DNA from 4 places in the Nocardioides sp. P86 genome. Region 1 is predicted to be linked to each of the others. Evidence: predicted binding sites of a transcription regulator. Region 1 holds the regulator's gene; each other region holds the start of a gene.
The links. The regulator LexA, encoded in region 1, represses DNA repair genes until DNA is damaged. The targets are predictions, from matches to a motif close to TCGAACANNTGTTCGA.
Positions count from the first base shown of each region.

Region 2: ruvC (crossover junction endodeoxyribonuclease RuvC) is a predicted target of LexA. The motif match lies at 1,854-1,869, and genes of this name have one in related genera.
Region 3: M3673_RS12975 (HNH endonuclease signature motif containing protein) is a predicted target of LexA. The motif match lies at 1,294-1,309, and genes of this name have one in related genera.
Region 4: M3673_RS13435 (HNH endonuclease signature motif containing protein) is a predicted target of LexA. The motif match lies at 1,418-1,433, and genes of this name have one in related genera.

Region 1 covers NZ_JAMAYE010000001.1:1,182,369-1,185,653, reverse strand. Annotated here, with positions in the region: gene M3673_RS05550 (MXAN_6640 family putative metalloprotease) at 1-1,437, opposite strand, end outside; gene lexA (transcriptional repressor LexA) at 1,571-2,347, opposite strand; gene M3673_RS05540 (LysM peptidoglycan-binding domain-containing protein) at 2,718-3,047, shown strand; gene M3673_RS05535 (hypothetical protein) at 3,185-3,285, opposite strand, start outside.
Region 2 covers NZ_JAMAYE010000001.1:99,058-102,342, forward strand. Annotated here, with positions in the region: gene ruvB (Holliday junction branch migration DNA helicase RuvB) at 1-529, opposite strand, end outside; gene ruvA (Holliday junction branch migration protein RuvA) at 579-1,175, opposite strand; gene ruvC (crossover junction endodeoxyribonuclease RuvC) at 1,172-1,807, opposite strand; gene M3673_RS00475 (YebC/PmpR family DNA-binding transcriptional regulator) at 1,948-2,715, opposite strand; gene pdxT (pyridoxal 5'-phosphate synthase glutaminase subunit PdxT) at 2,797-3,285, opposite strand, start outside.
Region 3 covers NZ_JAMAYE010000002.1:1,186,465-1,189,749, reverse strand. Annotated here, with positions in the region: gene M3673_RS12975 (HNH endonuclease signature motif containing protein) at 1-1,280, opposite strand, end outside; gene M3673_RS12970 (helix-turn-helix domain-containing protein) at 2,056-2,307, opposite strand; gene M3673_RS12965 (helix-turn-helix domain-containing protein) at 2,304-2,525, opposite strand; gene M3673_RS12960 (hypothetical protein) at 2,578-2,862, opposite strand.
Region 4 covers NZ_JAMAYE010000002.1:1,277,918-1,281,202, forward strand. Annotated here, with positions in the region: gene M3673_RS13420 (hypothetical protein) at 1-104, shown strand, start outside; RNA gene ssrA (transfer-messenger RNA) at 233-603, opposite strand; gene M3673_RS13430 (hypothetical protein) at 681-1,229, opposite strand; gene M3673_RS13435 (HNH endonuclease signature motif containing protein) at 1,447-3,120, shown strand; gene M3673_RS13440 (amidohydrolase family protein) at 3,122-3,285, opposite strand, start outside.

The DNA of each region.
Region 1 (3,285 bases):
GACGACCGCCGCAGAGCCGCGCGTCGGTGACGGCAGGTCGAGGGACAGCCGCAGCCGCCAGCCGCCCCCGAGGCCGGCGCCCGGGGTGAAGCGCTGGCTGGCGCTGCTGAGGTGGTCGAGGTAGACCCGCTGGGCGCCCACGGAGCGCTTCGAGCCCGTCAGGGTCGTGCGCTTCCACAGCGGGGTCTTGGGGTAGGACTGCGCCCTGCCCTCGGCGTAGGCGCGGCCGGGACGCAGGTTGGCGTCGGCGAAGCGGGCGAAGGACTCGCTCAGGGACACGTCGTGCTGGCGGCGCAGCACCTGCTCGACGGCCTGGGTGGAGTACTCGTCACGGTCGCCGGCGGCGGCGCCGGCGCGCTCCCAGATCGTGCGCACCAGCACGGGCAGTCCGCCGACCGCGGCGGGGTGGCGCTCGGTGAGGTGGCGGAAGAAGATCCAGTCGCCGTAGACCGCGAGGTCCTCGTCGCGGTCCATCGACTGCCGCGGGTGGGAGAGCGGGCTGTCGGCGAGGTACTGCACGTTGTCGTCGACGGAGTCGAAGAGCTCGTCCTCGGCCCAGGTGGCGGTGGCCTCGATGAGCCAGCCGTCCTCGCCGGCGTCGTAGGCGTACTGGACGGCGTGGAAGTACTCGTGCGCCGCGGTCACCTGGAGGTTCTCGGTCGGCAGGTTCGTGGGGAACTGCCCGGTGCGGTAGTCGTTGTCGAGCACGCAGTAGGCGGGCACGTCGCGCGCGTCGTCGGGCACGTCGTCGTCGGAGGTGCAGTAGCCGTAGAAGCCCATGCTGCCGACGTCGCCCAGGTAGACGTCGGTGCGGGCGTCGCCGCCCTTGGCGCCGTCGGGCAGCGGCGTGCGGTAGCCCGCGCCGGCGTAGGTGTCGTGCACGTCCTGGAGCGTCGAGAGTGCGAAGTCGACGTAGTCCGGGACGCCGTTGCCCGCACCACCGGCGCCCCCGCTCGCGTCCTTGGCCGGCACGTTGTTGCCCGAGGCGCCGCCGACGACGTAGTGCACGCACAGGTCGTCGGTGCAGATGCGCCGCACGGCGTCGCCCTCGTAGTCGAGGTAGCCGTCACCGCGCCTGTCGGTCGGCCGGGCGAGGTAGGCCGCGGCCTCCGCGCGGTCGTCGGGGGAGAGGGCGTCCATGCTCAGCGCGAGGTCGCGCAGCGCACCCGTGAGGTCGGCCTCGCCGGCCTGCGCCAGGGTCTGCTGGGCCTCCGCGGGGCTGGTCGCCGGGTCGACCAGCGTCTCGACCACCTGGAGGGCCGCGAGGGCCTGCTCGTCCGGCGTCCCGGTCTCGTCCGGGCCCGGCAGTCCAGGCATCCCCGGGAGCCCGGGCACCCCGGGGAGGTCGACCTGGGGGGCTGCGACGGCCGTGCCGGGCAGGACCGGGACGCACAGGGCGCCCGCGAGGAGCAGGGCGGACAGGGGACGAAGGCGCACGTCGGGCACTCCAGTGGGTCGAGGGTTCCGGCTGTCCGTCCAGGCTCTCACGGGTCGCCGACACGCACGCCGGCCCGCCCTCCGTGGGGGAGGACGGGCCGGCGCCGGGTGTCCCGGGTGGGTGCGCCTCGGGCTAGACGCTGCGCAGGACGGCGGTGACGACGCCCAGGATCGTGGCGTGGGTGCCGTCGATCGGGTCGTAGGCCTCGTTGTGCGGCATCAGCCAGACCTGGCCGTTCTTGCGCTGCAGGGTCTTCACGGTCGCCTCGCCGTCGATGAGGGCGGCGACGATGGTGCCGTTGTCGGCGGTCTGCTCCTTGCGGATGACGACGTAGTCGCCGCTGCAGATCGCCGCGTCGATCATCGAGTCGCCCACGACCTCGAGCAGGAAGAGCTGCCCCTCGCCGACGAGCTGCTTGGGCAGGGGGAAGACGTCCTGCACCTGCTCCTCGGCCAGGATCGGGCCGCCGGCCGCGATCCGGCCGACGACCGGGACGTAGGTGGCGGCCGGCACGGAGTCGCCGACCCCGGTCTCGTCGTAGCCGCTCTCCTCGGCCGCCGAGATCGACCGGCGTGCGGCCATCACCTCGGGCAGGAAGACCTCCAGCGCCCGGGGGCGGTTGGGGTCGCGCTTGAGGAAGCCCTTCTCCTCGAGCACCTTGAGCTGATGGGCGACGCTCGAGGTGCTGGTGAGGCCGACCGCGTTGCCGATCTCGCGCATGCTCGGCGGGTAGCCGCGCTTCTCGATCGCGTCGCGGATGGTGGCCAGCACCCGCAGCTGCCGCGGCGTGAGGCCGGTGGCGTTGGGCGCGCCGTCGGGCAGCTCGGTCACCGTGCCGTCCGCCGTGCCGCCGGTCGGGCCCTGCGTGGGACCGCCCCCGGTCCGCCCCCGGGTGTCCTTGGTCGCCATCGTCTGCCTCTCCGCTGGTCGGTGCCACCGATCGGTGTCGCTGGTCGCCCGGTCGGGCGATGTGCTCACCATGCCAGGAGGCCCCGAGGGTTTCAAACACCTGTTCGAACGGCGTGTCGGACCGTCCGCGCCGCTCCAGGGCAGCAGGTCCGGGCCTCCGTGTCGGGCCGGCGGTCGAACAGATGTTCGCTCGACCCCTTGTGCTGTTCGAACGCGTGATCTAACGTCGTACACATGTTCGATCGAACGTGTGGTCGAGCCGGTGCGCGACGGCGGTCCTCCAGGACTGTCGGTGGTCACCACTAGACATCACCTCGTCCACCTCGAGCTCCACCCCACGGCTGACCGCCCCCTTCCCCAGGAGGTCCCCATGAGCACCACGATCCAGCACCCCGCCGCATCCCGTGTCGCCACGCACCACGTGCGGCTGACCCGGCGTGGGCGACTCGTGGTGTTCACGCTCTCGCTCCTGGCCATCCTCGCCGTCGGCGTGTGGTTGGCCGCCGGGTCGGTGGCCACCTCCCAGGCGCAGCCCACCGAGGTGATCGTGGTCGGCACCGGCGAGACGCTGTGGGACATCGCGGCCGACGTCGCCGACGACGGTGACGTGCGCTCGACCATCGCCGAGATCCAGCAGCTCAACGACCTCGACGGCGGCATGGTCGCCGCGGGCCAGCGTCTGCGCATCCCGCTGGCGTGACCTCGGGCGCCGTCGTCGGCGCCCCCATCGACATCACCGGTCGCCTCGACCCCGGCCGGTGAGCAGCGGGGAAAGTGCAGGAGGGCGGGCCCCACCGGGCCCGCCCTCCTCTGCCGTCCAGGGGTGCTGCCGGCCGGTCAGCGCGCGGCGCGGCGCCCGCCGGGCGGGCGGGGCGCGGCCGGCTCGAGGTCCTCGCCGCCGCTGCCGTCCGGGGCGGCACCGGTCGGTGCGGTGGTGA
Region 2 (3,285 bases), 1.1 Mb from region 1:
ACTCGAGGTGGGCGGTGAAGCCGAAGCGGTCACGCAGCGGGCCGGGCAGCAGCCCGGCACGGGTGGTCGCGCCGACGAGGGTGAAGGGCGGGATCTCGAGCGGGATGGCGGTGGCGCCGGGCCCCTTGCCGATGACGACGTCGACGCGGAAGTCCTCCATCGCCATGTAGAGCATCTCCTCCGCCGGCCGCGACATCCGGTGGATCTCGTCGACGAAGAGGACCTCGCCCTCGTTCATCCCCGACAGGATCGCGGCCAGGTCGCCGGCGTGGGTGATGGCCGGGCCGCTGGTCAGGCGCAGCGGTGCCGTCATCTCGTGGGCGATGATCATGGCCAGCGTGGTCTTGCCGAGACCGGGCGGCCCCGACAGCAGCACGTGGTCGGGCGAGCGCCCGCGCATCCGCGCCGCCTCCAGCACCAGGCCCAGCTGGTCGCGCACCCGGGCCTGACCGACGACCTCGTCGAGGCTGCGCGGTCGCAGCGCGGCCTCGACCGCACGCTCGTCGCCCTCGGCCTCGGCGGCGGTCAGGGACCCGAAGTAGGCGTCCTCGGCGGCCGCGAGGTCCTCCTCGCGCACGTCAGGCCCTGCTCAGCGAGCGCAGCGCGGCGCGTAGCAGCGCAGCGACGTCGGGCACCGGCCCCGCCTCGGGGGCCACGGCGTCGACGGCCTTCTCGGCGTCCTTCGCCGACCAGCCCAGACCGACCAGACCGGTCGCCACCTGCTCACGCCACGGCTCGGCCGAGGCGGCGGCCGGCGCCGAGCGACCGCCGACGGGCGCGCCGAGGCGGTCCTTGAGCTCCAGGATGATCCGCTGCGCGCCCTTCTGGCCGATGCCGGGCACCCGCGTGAGGGTCTTGACGTCCTCGGCCGAGACGGCGCGGCGCAGGTCGTCGGGCGCGAGCACGGCCAGCACCGCCTGGGCCAGCTTGGGGCCGACGCCGGAGGCGGTCTGCACGAGCTCGAAGCAGGCCTTCTCGTCGTCGTCGAGGAAGCCGAAGAGCGTCAGGGAGTCCTCGCGCACCACCATGCTGGTGGGCAGGGTCGCCGGCTGCCCCACGCGCAGCGACGCCAGGGTGCCGGGGGTGCAGAGCAGCTCCAGCCCCACGCCGCCCACCTCGAGGACGGCGCTGGACAGGCCCACCGTGGCCACCTGGCCGTGCACGAACGCGATCACCTGCTGCTCCTCCCGGCCGCGACCTCGGCGGCCTGCTCCAACGCGCGCCTGCGCGCCTGCTGCTGGACGGCCCGCTGGGCCCTGACCTGGGCGTCGACCTGCGCCTGCCGGTGGGCGCGCGCGCCGCTGGCCCCGACGGCGGCGTCGAGGCGCTGCTGGGCCCCGCCGCGCCAGATGTGGGTGATGGCCAGGGCCAGGGCGTCGGCCGCGTCGGCCGGCTTCGGCGGCGCGTCGAGGCGCAGGATCCGGGTCACCATCGCCCCGACCTGCTGCTTGTCGGCGCGACCGTTGCCCGAGACCGCGGCCTTGACCTCGCTGGGGGTGTGCAGCGCGATCGGCAGCCCGCGTCGCGCCGCGCACACCATGGCGATCCCGCTGGCCTGCGCCGTGCCCATCACCGTGCTCACGTCGGAGCGGGCGAAGACCCGCTCCACCGCGACGGCGTCGGGTGAGAACTCGTCGAGCCAGGCGTCTACGCCCTTCTCGATGGTGACCAGGCGCTCCGCGACCGGCAGGTGCGAGGAGGTCCGCACGACGTTGACGTCGACGAGGGTCAGCGGGCGGCCCACCGACCCCTCCACCACCCCGAGGCCGCAGCGGGTCAGGCCGGGGTCGATCCCGAGCACCCGCATCGCGCCTCCTGGTCCCCGCGCCGGACCTCGGTGGGCCGGCGTCGTGTCGAACATGTGTTCGCAGGCAACGCTACCCACCGCGACCGACCTGCGCCGCGGCGACACGCGGGCCGGGGTGCAGCCTCGGGAGCGGCCTCGGGTCAGGCGTCCTCGAGCTGGGCCATGACGTCGTCGGCCACGTCGAAGTTGGCGTAGAGGTTCTGCACGTCGTCGAGGTCCTCCAGGACGTCGACGAGGCGGAACATCTTGGCCGCGGCGTCCTTGTCGAGCGCGACCTGCATGTCGGGCACGAAGGAGGCGTCGGCGGAGTCGTAGTCGATGCCGGCGCTCTGCAACGCGGTGCGCACCGCCACCAGGTCGGTGGGCTCGGAGACGACCTCGAAGGCCTCCCCCAGGTCGTTGACGGCGTCGGCGCCGGCCTCGAGGGTCGCCTCGAGCACGTCGTCCTCGGAGACGGTCTTGCCCTCCTGCTGCGCGGGCACCACGACGACGCCCTTGCGGTGGAAGAGGAAGGACACCGAGCCCGGGTCGGCCAGCGAGCCGCCGTTGCGGGTCATGGCGGTGCGGACCTCCATGGCCGCGCGGTTCTTGTTGTCGGTGAGGCACTCGATGAGCATCGCGACGCCAGAGGGGCCGTAGCCCTCGTACATGATCGTCTGGTAGTCGGCACCGCCGGTCTCCGCACCGGAGCCGCGCTTGACCGCGCGGTCGATGTTGTCGTTGGGCACCGAGGACTTCTTGGCCTTCTGGATGGCGTCGTAGAGCGTCGGGTTGCCGGTGGGGTCACCGCCGCCCATGCGGGCCGCGACCTCGATGTTCTTGATCAGCTTGGCGAACATCTTGCCGCGCTTGGCGTCGATCGCGGCCTTCTTGTGCTTGGTGGTCGCCCACTTGGAGTGCCCCGACATGCGTTCCCTCTTCCCGTCCGTCCACGCCCTGCTCCCGGCGCACCGGGGCGGTCGTGCTTGTCGAAGTGCTGCGCCGGCCGGTCAGCGCTCCCGGACCAGGTCGAGGAACAACCCGTGGATGCGGGTGTCCTCGCCGACCTCGGGGTGGAACGAGGTGGCCATGAGCGGGCCCTGCCGGACCGCGACGATCCTACCCACGGCCGGACCGTGCGCCACACGCGCGAGCACCTCGACGTCGTCGTCGACGGCCTCCACCCAGGGCGCCCGGATGAAGACGGCGTGCACCGGGGAGTCGAGGCCGGCCACGTCGAGCGGGCCCTCGAAGGAGTCGACCTGGCGCCCGAAGGCGTTGCGGCGCACCGTGACGTGCAGCCCGCCGAGGGTCTCCTGCCCGGGCGCGGCGTCCTCGACGCGGTCGGCCAGCATGATCATCCCCGCGCAGGTGCCGAGCACCGGCAGGCCCTCGGCGATCCGCTCGCGCAGCGGTCCGAGCAGGTCGAAGACCCTCGCCAGGCGGATCATCGTGGTCGACTCGCCGCCCGGCACGACCAGCGCGTCGACGGCGGCCAG
Region 3 (3,285 bases), on a different contig from region 1:
GTGCGGTCGATCTGGGACAGGTGGCTGGTCTCGTAATGGCGGTGGACCGCTGTGGGGCGCAGGTCGGGTCCGGTGGTGCGATACGGGTCGCCCGCGGGCTGCTCCCCGGGGGTGGGGTGGCTTCGAGACGCTCGCTGCGCTCGCTCCTCAGCCACCGGGGCCGGGGCCTGTCCGGCGTTGGTCTCGTGGTCGTTGCCCGCGGCCTGGCGTCGAGACGCTCGCTGCGTTCGCTCCTCGGCCATCGGGGTCGCTGCGGGGCCTGCGGGCGCTGCTGCAGGGGGCTCGGAGTCGTCCTCGGAACCCGGGGTGGGCAGGTCCCGCGGGTCGGGCGGGGGCTGGTCGGCCGGGGCCTCGGTGGGCGGCGGGGGCTCCTCCAGCGCGGGTCCTTCTCCGCTCATGCGGGTGGCGTCTCGGGCGGCGATGGTGTCGGCGTGTGCGAGGTCCTCGGGGCGCAGGTGGACGTAGACCACCCGCTCCTTCGCAGTCGTGGGCTCCACCGAGTCCAGTGCGGTCAGTCCTTGGGCTCGGTCGGTGATGACGCCGATGGCTCGGGCCTTGCGGACCTCCAACGACTCGACCACGGCTCCGGTCGAGGTCTGGTGGCGGCCTAGCTCGGCGGCGGTGGCGCAGATCAGGTCGTGGAACCGGGTGAGGTCCTGGGTGTCACCGAGCACCTCCAACCACGAGGTGCCCGACGCGGAGCCGCGGTCGACGTCGTGGGTCACCCGGACGTTCCACCCGCCGCGGGCTCTTTCCTCCAGCGCGGCCTGGGCATGGGGGTCGTGCTTCGCGGCGGCCTCGGCGACGAACAACTCGATGCGCCGCGCACCCAGGCTCTGCGCGCGGGGGCCGAGGGCGGCGACCTTGCGGTCGACGTACGCAGCCCCGGTGTCGTTGAGGACCTGGGTCTGGGAGGCGATGCGCCGGGCACGCCAGCCGGGGAGGGTGAGGTCCTCCACCATCGCCCACACCCGGGGCAGGCGGTGGACCAGCTCCATGACCTCCGCGAGGTTGCAGCCGGCGTTGACCGGGGAGATGTCCAGGGCCAGGGCGAGGGGTTCGGCGGCGAACTCGTCGAGGCCGTGGCGGATCATCCCGGGCACCGACCAGGCGTAGGCCCGGTCGGGGTTCAGTGCTCCCCAGCGGGCCATGACGCGCAGGGTGCGACGCTCGGCGGCGCGCACGGAGCGGGCGGTGTCGGCGGCGTACTCCAGGACGTCATCGGCCTCGAGGGACTCCACGTCGACCACGGCGCCGGTGGTGTCGAGGTCGAGGAGCATGCGCCTAGTTTATTCGAACACGCATTCGATGACTAGAGGCAGCGGGTGATCTGTGGAGGGGGTTGCGCTGTCGCGTGAGGGTGGTTTCGAGACGGTCGCTGGCGCTCCCTCCTCAACCACCGGGCACGGTCGCTCCCTGCTCGCCACCGGGGCGCGGGCGCTCCCTGCTCGACACCGGGTCGCGGGCGCTCCCTCCTCAACCACCGGGGTGCTGGCGCTCCCTGCTCGACCACCGGGGTGCTGGCGCCCCCTGCTCGGCCACCGGGGTGCTGGCGCCCCCTGCTCGGCCACCGGGGTGCTGGCGCTCCCTGCTCGACGACCGGGGTGCTGGCGCTCCCTCCTCGACGACCGGGGTGCTGGCGCTCCCTGCTCGGCCACCGGGGTGCTGGCGCTCCCTCCTCGACGACCGGGGTGCTGGCGCTCCCTGCTCGGCCACCGGGGTGCTGGGGACTCCCGCCCGGCCGCCGTGGGCTGTGCGGGCTCGCCCCCGGCGGGGGAGCGGCAGGGCGGGGAATGGCGAGAGGCCCTCCCGGTGAACCGGGAGGGCCTCTCATGGGTGGTACGGCATCAGGGACTCGAACCCCGAACCCGCTGAGTAGGCCGATGGGTTTCATGGCAGGTCATCCGAAATCCTCAATCCCGCTCAACAGAGCCGGATTGAGCACTCTTCTGTCTGCGCCGGTTCACGCCAGATCAGCCTTAGCCATGCCGTATTAGGGGAGTAAACGGGGAGTTTTGGAGGCCGCGCGACAGGCGATCTTGATGTCCCCTGAGCTCAGGCTGTGGTGGCGGGCCATGAGGCCGATCCAACCGGTGAGACGTAGTGCTGGTTCTCGTAGGCGATGACGTCGCTGTAGCGATAAGCGACGCGGCTGCCGATCTTGACGTAGCCGATGCCTTCGCCTTGGTGGCGGAGGTTGGCCAAGTGGCCGGTGCTGACGTGCCACCGGTCGGCGAGCTGCGCCGGGGTGAGGAGGTCGCGTCGCGTTGTGTCGGCGGCGCTGACGTGGGTGCTGTCATCAATCATGCTGACCTGCCCGGGGCTGCGGCGCTGACGAATCGCCGGACTTCGGCAGCGGTGATGTAGAGGCGACCGCATCCCTCGAAGCGGGCCCAGGTGGGGCCGATGCCGCGGCGGCGCCAGTCGCGGACGGTGCGCGACGGGATCTGAACGAGGTCGCAGAACTGGTTAAAGGTCAGCAGGTCGTCGTCGTGCCATTCCCTGGGGATGTGGATGGGCTGCATGTCGTGTCCTTGATGGTTCGGTAGGTGCTCGGGTTGGGGTGCTTGTGTCGGTTCAGCGGGCAGGCCCGGAGCGGTGTGATCCCGAGGGGCGGGGTGCTTCGCGTTCTTCGCGGCGCCATGCCCCTCCGATGCCTGACGGCGGGTAGGTTTCGTCGGCGATGTCGTGGACGACGCGGTCGGCGGGGTGTAACGGGTGGGCGCAGATGTGGGCGGCTTCGTTGCGGGCGGCGTTGAGGTGGCGGTAGGTCTGGACGGCGGGGCTGCGGAGCTCGTCGAGGTGACACCGGGCGGCGTCGACAGCGAGGTCCGGGTCGGTGGTGGCGGTCATGTGGTCCATGCCGAGTAGGTGCGTGTGACGCGACTGGTCGAGGATGGCGCCGAGCTGTGAGGCGACTTGGGTACTGCGGCGATCGCCTCGGCGAGATGACTCAAAACGGTGTCGACCTCAGCCGGTGTCAGGCCGGGCGCCCGGGGCCCTGGGTAGGTCAGCCGGGCGAGTTGTCGGAGGGCGTCTTCGGCGTGGCGAGCGCAGTCGATGAGGCCGACGGGGTCGACGCGGTCGACGTCTGGGGTGGTGTTGGTGTCGTCGCCGCGGCGGGGTGTGGGTGGGTGTTCGGTCATCGGGGTGTCTCCGAGGTCGATGCGAGAGAAGTTCTCTTACTTCTCATAAGGCGAAAACAGGGTCGCTGGCGATCAATGTGCGGCGATGAATTCGCCTTTGACGTAAAGACCGCGGGTGATTGGCGTCGTCCTGACGGGT
Region 4 (3,285 bases), on a different contig from region 1:
CGCTCATGAACCACCCCCTCGATGGTGCCATCCTCGAGAACGTCCTCCTCGAGGGCGACGAAGTACGCGAGTACATCGAGCGCCACCAGCTCGCTGCCGCCTGAGGACCCCGCTAAATGACGAAGGACCCTGACCGACCGGTCAGGGTCCTTCGTCGTTGCAGGCCCAAGAGCCGCCCAGAACCGCTCCTCATTTCAGGGAACAGTTCCGGGCGATTTCAAGGAACCCCTCGTGGTGGAGCTGGCGGGAATCGAACCCGCGTCCTCGAGCGTCGAACCAGGTCTTCTCCGGGTGCAGTCTGCGATGTCGCTTTTCTCGGCCCCGGCGCTCGCGCAGACGCGTCGCCGACAGGCCCAGTCAGGATTGAGTCCCGATCAACCCCCCTGACAGGAGTTGAGCAGCAAGTCTCCTAGATGACGCCAGGGTCCGGGACGGAGACGGATGCCCGGTCTGACGCTTCGATCACCGCTCAGGCGGCGAGAGCGAAGGAACTGCGCTTAGCGTTGGCAGTTATTGGTTTCCAGCGATCGTTTACGAGATGACGCTGGCTCCTCGACCCGCTTCCCCTGGGACTAACGTCCCAAGTCGAAACCGATCAGCCCCTCTTGAGTTGTGGTGCTCGTCCATCCTAGCGCGCCCGCGCCGCCGGTTGTTCCCGGCGGCGTCGGGCGCGGGGCCGCTCAGCCGCCCGTGCCCTCGAGCAGGTAGTCGCGCACGGGGGTCGCGAGGTCCTCGTCGCCCTCGAGCTCGGTCTCGTTGCCCCCGCTGGAGACGACCGCGGCCTGCTCCTCGCCGTCGTCGCAGGAGCCCTCGAGCAGGCCGACCCGGGCGTCGTTGACCGAGAACACCAGCGCGATCGCCGGGTCGGTGTCCTGGATGCAGACCTCCTGGTCGGTCTTCTCGAAGCGGCCGACCGACACGCCCTCGGGGAAGTCGGCCTGGGCGTTGAAGTCCTCCGCGGAGTCGTAGCCGCCCTCGGGCGCTTGCTGCTCGAAGAGCACGGTGATGAGGTCGACGTAGTCCTGGCCGGTCGCCTCGGCGCCGGAGTCGTCGCCGGAGTCCCCCGCGGGCTCCGAGGCGTCCTCGGAGGAGGACTCCGAGGTGGAGGCGCTGGCGTCGCCCTCCGGCTCGACGGAGTCGTCGGACCCGCCGCAGGCGGTCAGCGACAGCGCCATGACGGCGGCGGGGACGAGGGCGAGCGTGCGGCGCACGGCGGAGCGGGAGGTCATGGTGTCCTTCGGATCGGGTCAGGGCGCGGTACGACGCCCCACGCCCACTGTCCCACCCGCTGTCCCCGGTGGTGGAGGAGGGAGCCCCAGCGTCCCCGGTGGTTGAGGAGGGAGCGCCAGCGACCGTCTCGAAACCACCCTCACGCGACAGCAGAACCCCCTCCACAGATCCACCGGCAGACTAGTCATCGAATGTCTGTTCGAATAAACTAGGCGCATGCTCCTCGACCTCGACACCACCGGCGCCGTGGTCGACATCGAGTCCCTCGACGCCGACGACGTCCTGGAGTACGCCGCCGACACCGCCCGCTCGGTGCGCGCCGCCGAGCGTCGCACCCTGCGGGTCATGGCCCGCTGGGGTGCGCTGAACCCGGACCGGGCCTACGCGTGGTCGGTGCCCGGCATGATCCGCCACGGCCTGGACGAGTTCGCGGCTGAGCCGTTGGCCTTGGCGTTGGAGATGTCGCCGGTCAACGCCGGCTGCAACCTCGCCGAGGTCATGGAGCTGGTCCACCGCCTGCCCCGCATCTGGGCGATGGTCGACGACCTCACCCTCCCCGGCTGGCGGGCGCGACGCATCGCCTCCCAGACCCAGGTCCTCAACGACACCGGGGCCGCGTTCGTGGACCGCAAGGTCGCCGCCCTCGGCCCCCGCGTGCAGAGCCTGGGGGCACGACGGATCGAGCTGTTCGTCGCCGAGGCAGCCGCCAGGCACGACCCCCACGCCCAGACCGCCCTCGAAGAACGAGCACGCGGTGGGTGGAACGTGCGGGTGACCCACGACATCGACCGCGGCTCCGCCTCCGGCACCTCCTGGCTCGAGGCCACCGGCGACACCCAAGACCTCACCCGCTTCCACGACCTCATCTGCGCCACCGCCGCGGAGCTCGGCCGCCATCAGACCTCGTCGGGGGCGGTGGTGGAGTCGCTGGAGGTCCGCAAGGCCCGCGCCATCGGCGTCATCACCGACCGCGCCCAAGGATTGACCGCACTGGACTCGGTGGAGCCCACGACGGCGAAGGAGCGGGTGGTCTACCTCCACCTGCGCCCCGAGGACCTCGCACGCGCCGAGACCCTCGCCGCCCTCGACACAGCCTGCACGAGTAGGGAAGAACCAGCGCCGGAGGAGCCCCCGCCACCCGCCGAGGCCCCGGCCGAGGAGCCCCCACCCGACCCCCGGGACCTGCCCGCCCCGGATTCCGAGGACGACTCCGAGCCCCCTGCAGCAGCGCCTGCAGGCCTCGCGGCGGCCCCGGTGGCTGAGGAGCGAGCGCAGCGAGCGTCTCGAAGCCAAGCCCCGGCCACCGACGAACAGCCCGCGGACGAGCACCCTGCGGACGAGCAGCCTGCGGGCGACCCCTACCGCACCACCGGACCCGCCCTACGCCCCACCCCGGTCCACCGCCACCACGAGACCAGCCACCTGTCCCAGATCGACCGCACCGGCCCACCACCGGGCACCGCAGTCGTCGAAGGCCTCGGGGTGGTCTCCACCACCACCCTGCGCCGCTGGCTCACCCACGCCAAGGTGTTCGTGAGACCCGTCATCGACCTCGACCCCACCACCGCCGGCGCCGTCGACCGCCACGACCCACCACCCTGGATGCGCGAACACGTCACCATCCGCGACCCCCGATGCGTGTTCCCCGGCTGCACCGTGCCCTCACGCCGCTGCGACCTCGACCACATCACCCCCTACCGACCCCTCGACCACGGCGGGAAGCCCGGCCAGACCCACCCCTCCAACCTCGCGCCGCTGTGCCGCCACCACCACCGGTTGAAGACGACCGGCTCGAAGGGCAGCCCACCCTGGAGCTACCACCGGCATCCCGACGGCACCTACACCTGGACCAACCCCCACGGCTGGACCACCCTCGTCCGCGCCGGGTGACTCAGGCCGGACCGAGCAGCCGCATCCCGTTGTGCCAGCACACGTCGCGCAGCCAGTCCTCGCCCAGGTCGAGGCGGGCCAGCGACTCCAGCTGGTGGGCATAGGGGTAGGGGATGGTCGGGAAGTCGGTGCCGAGCAGCACCCGGGGCTGCAGGTCGCGCAGCC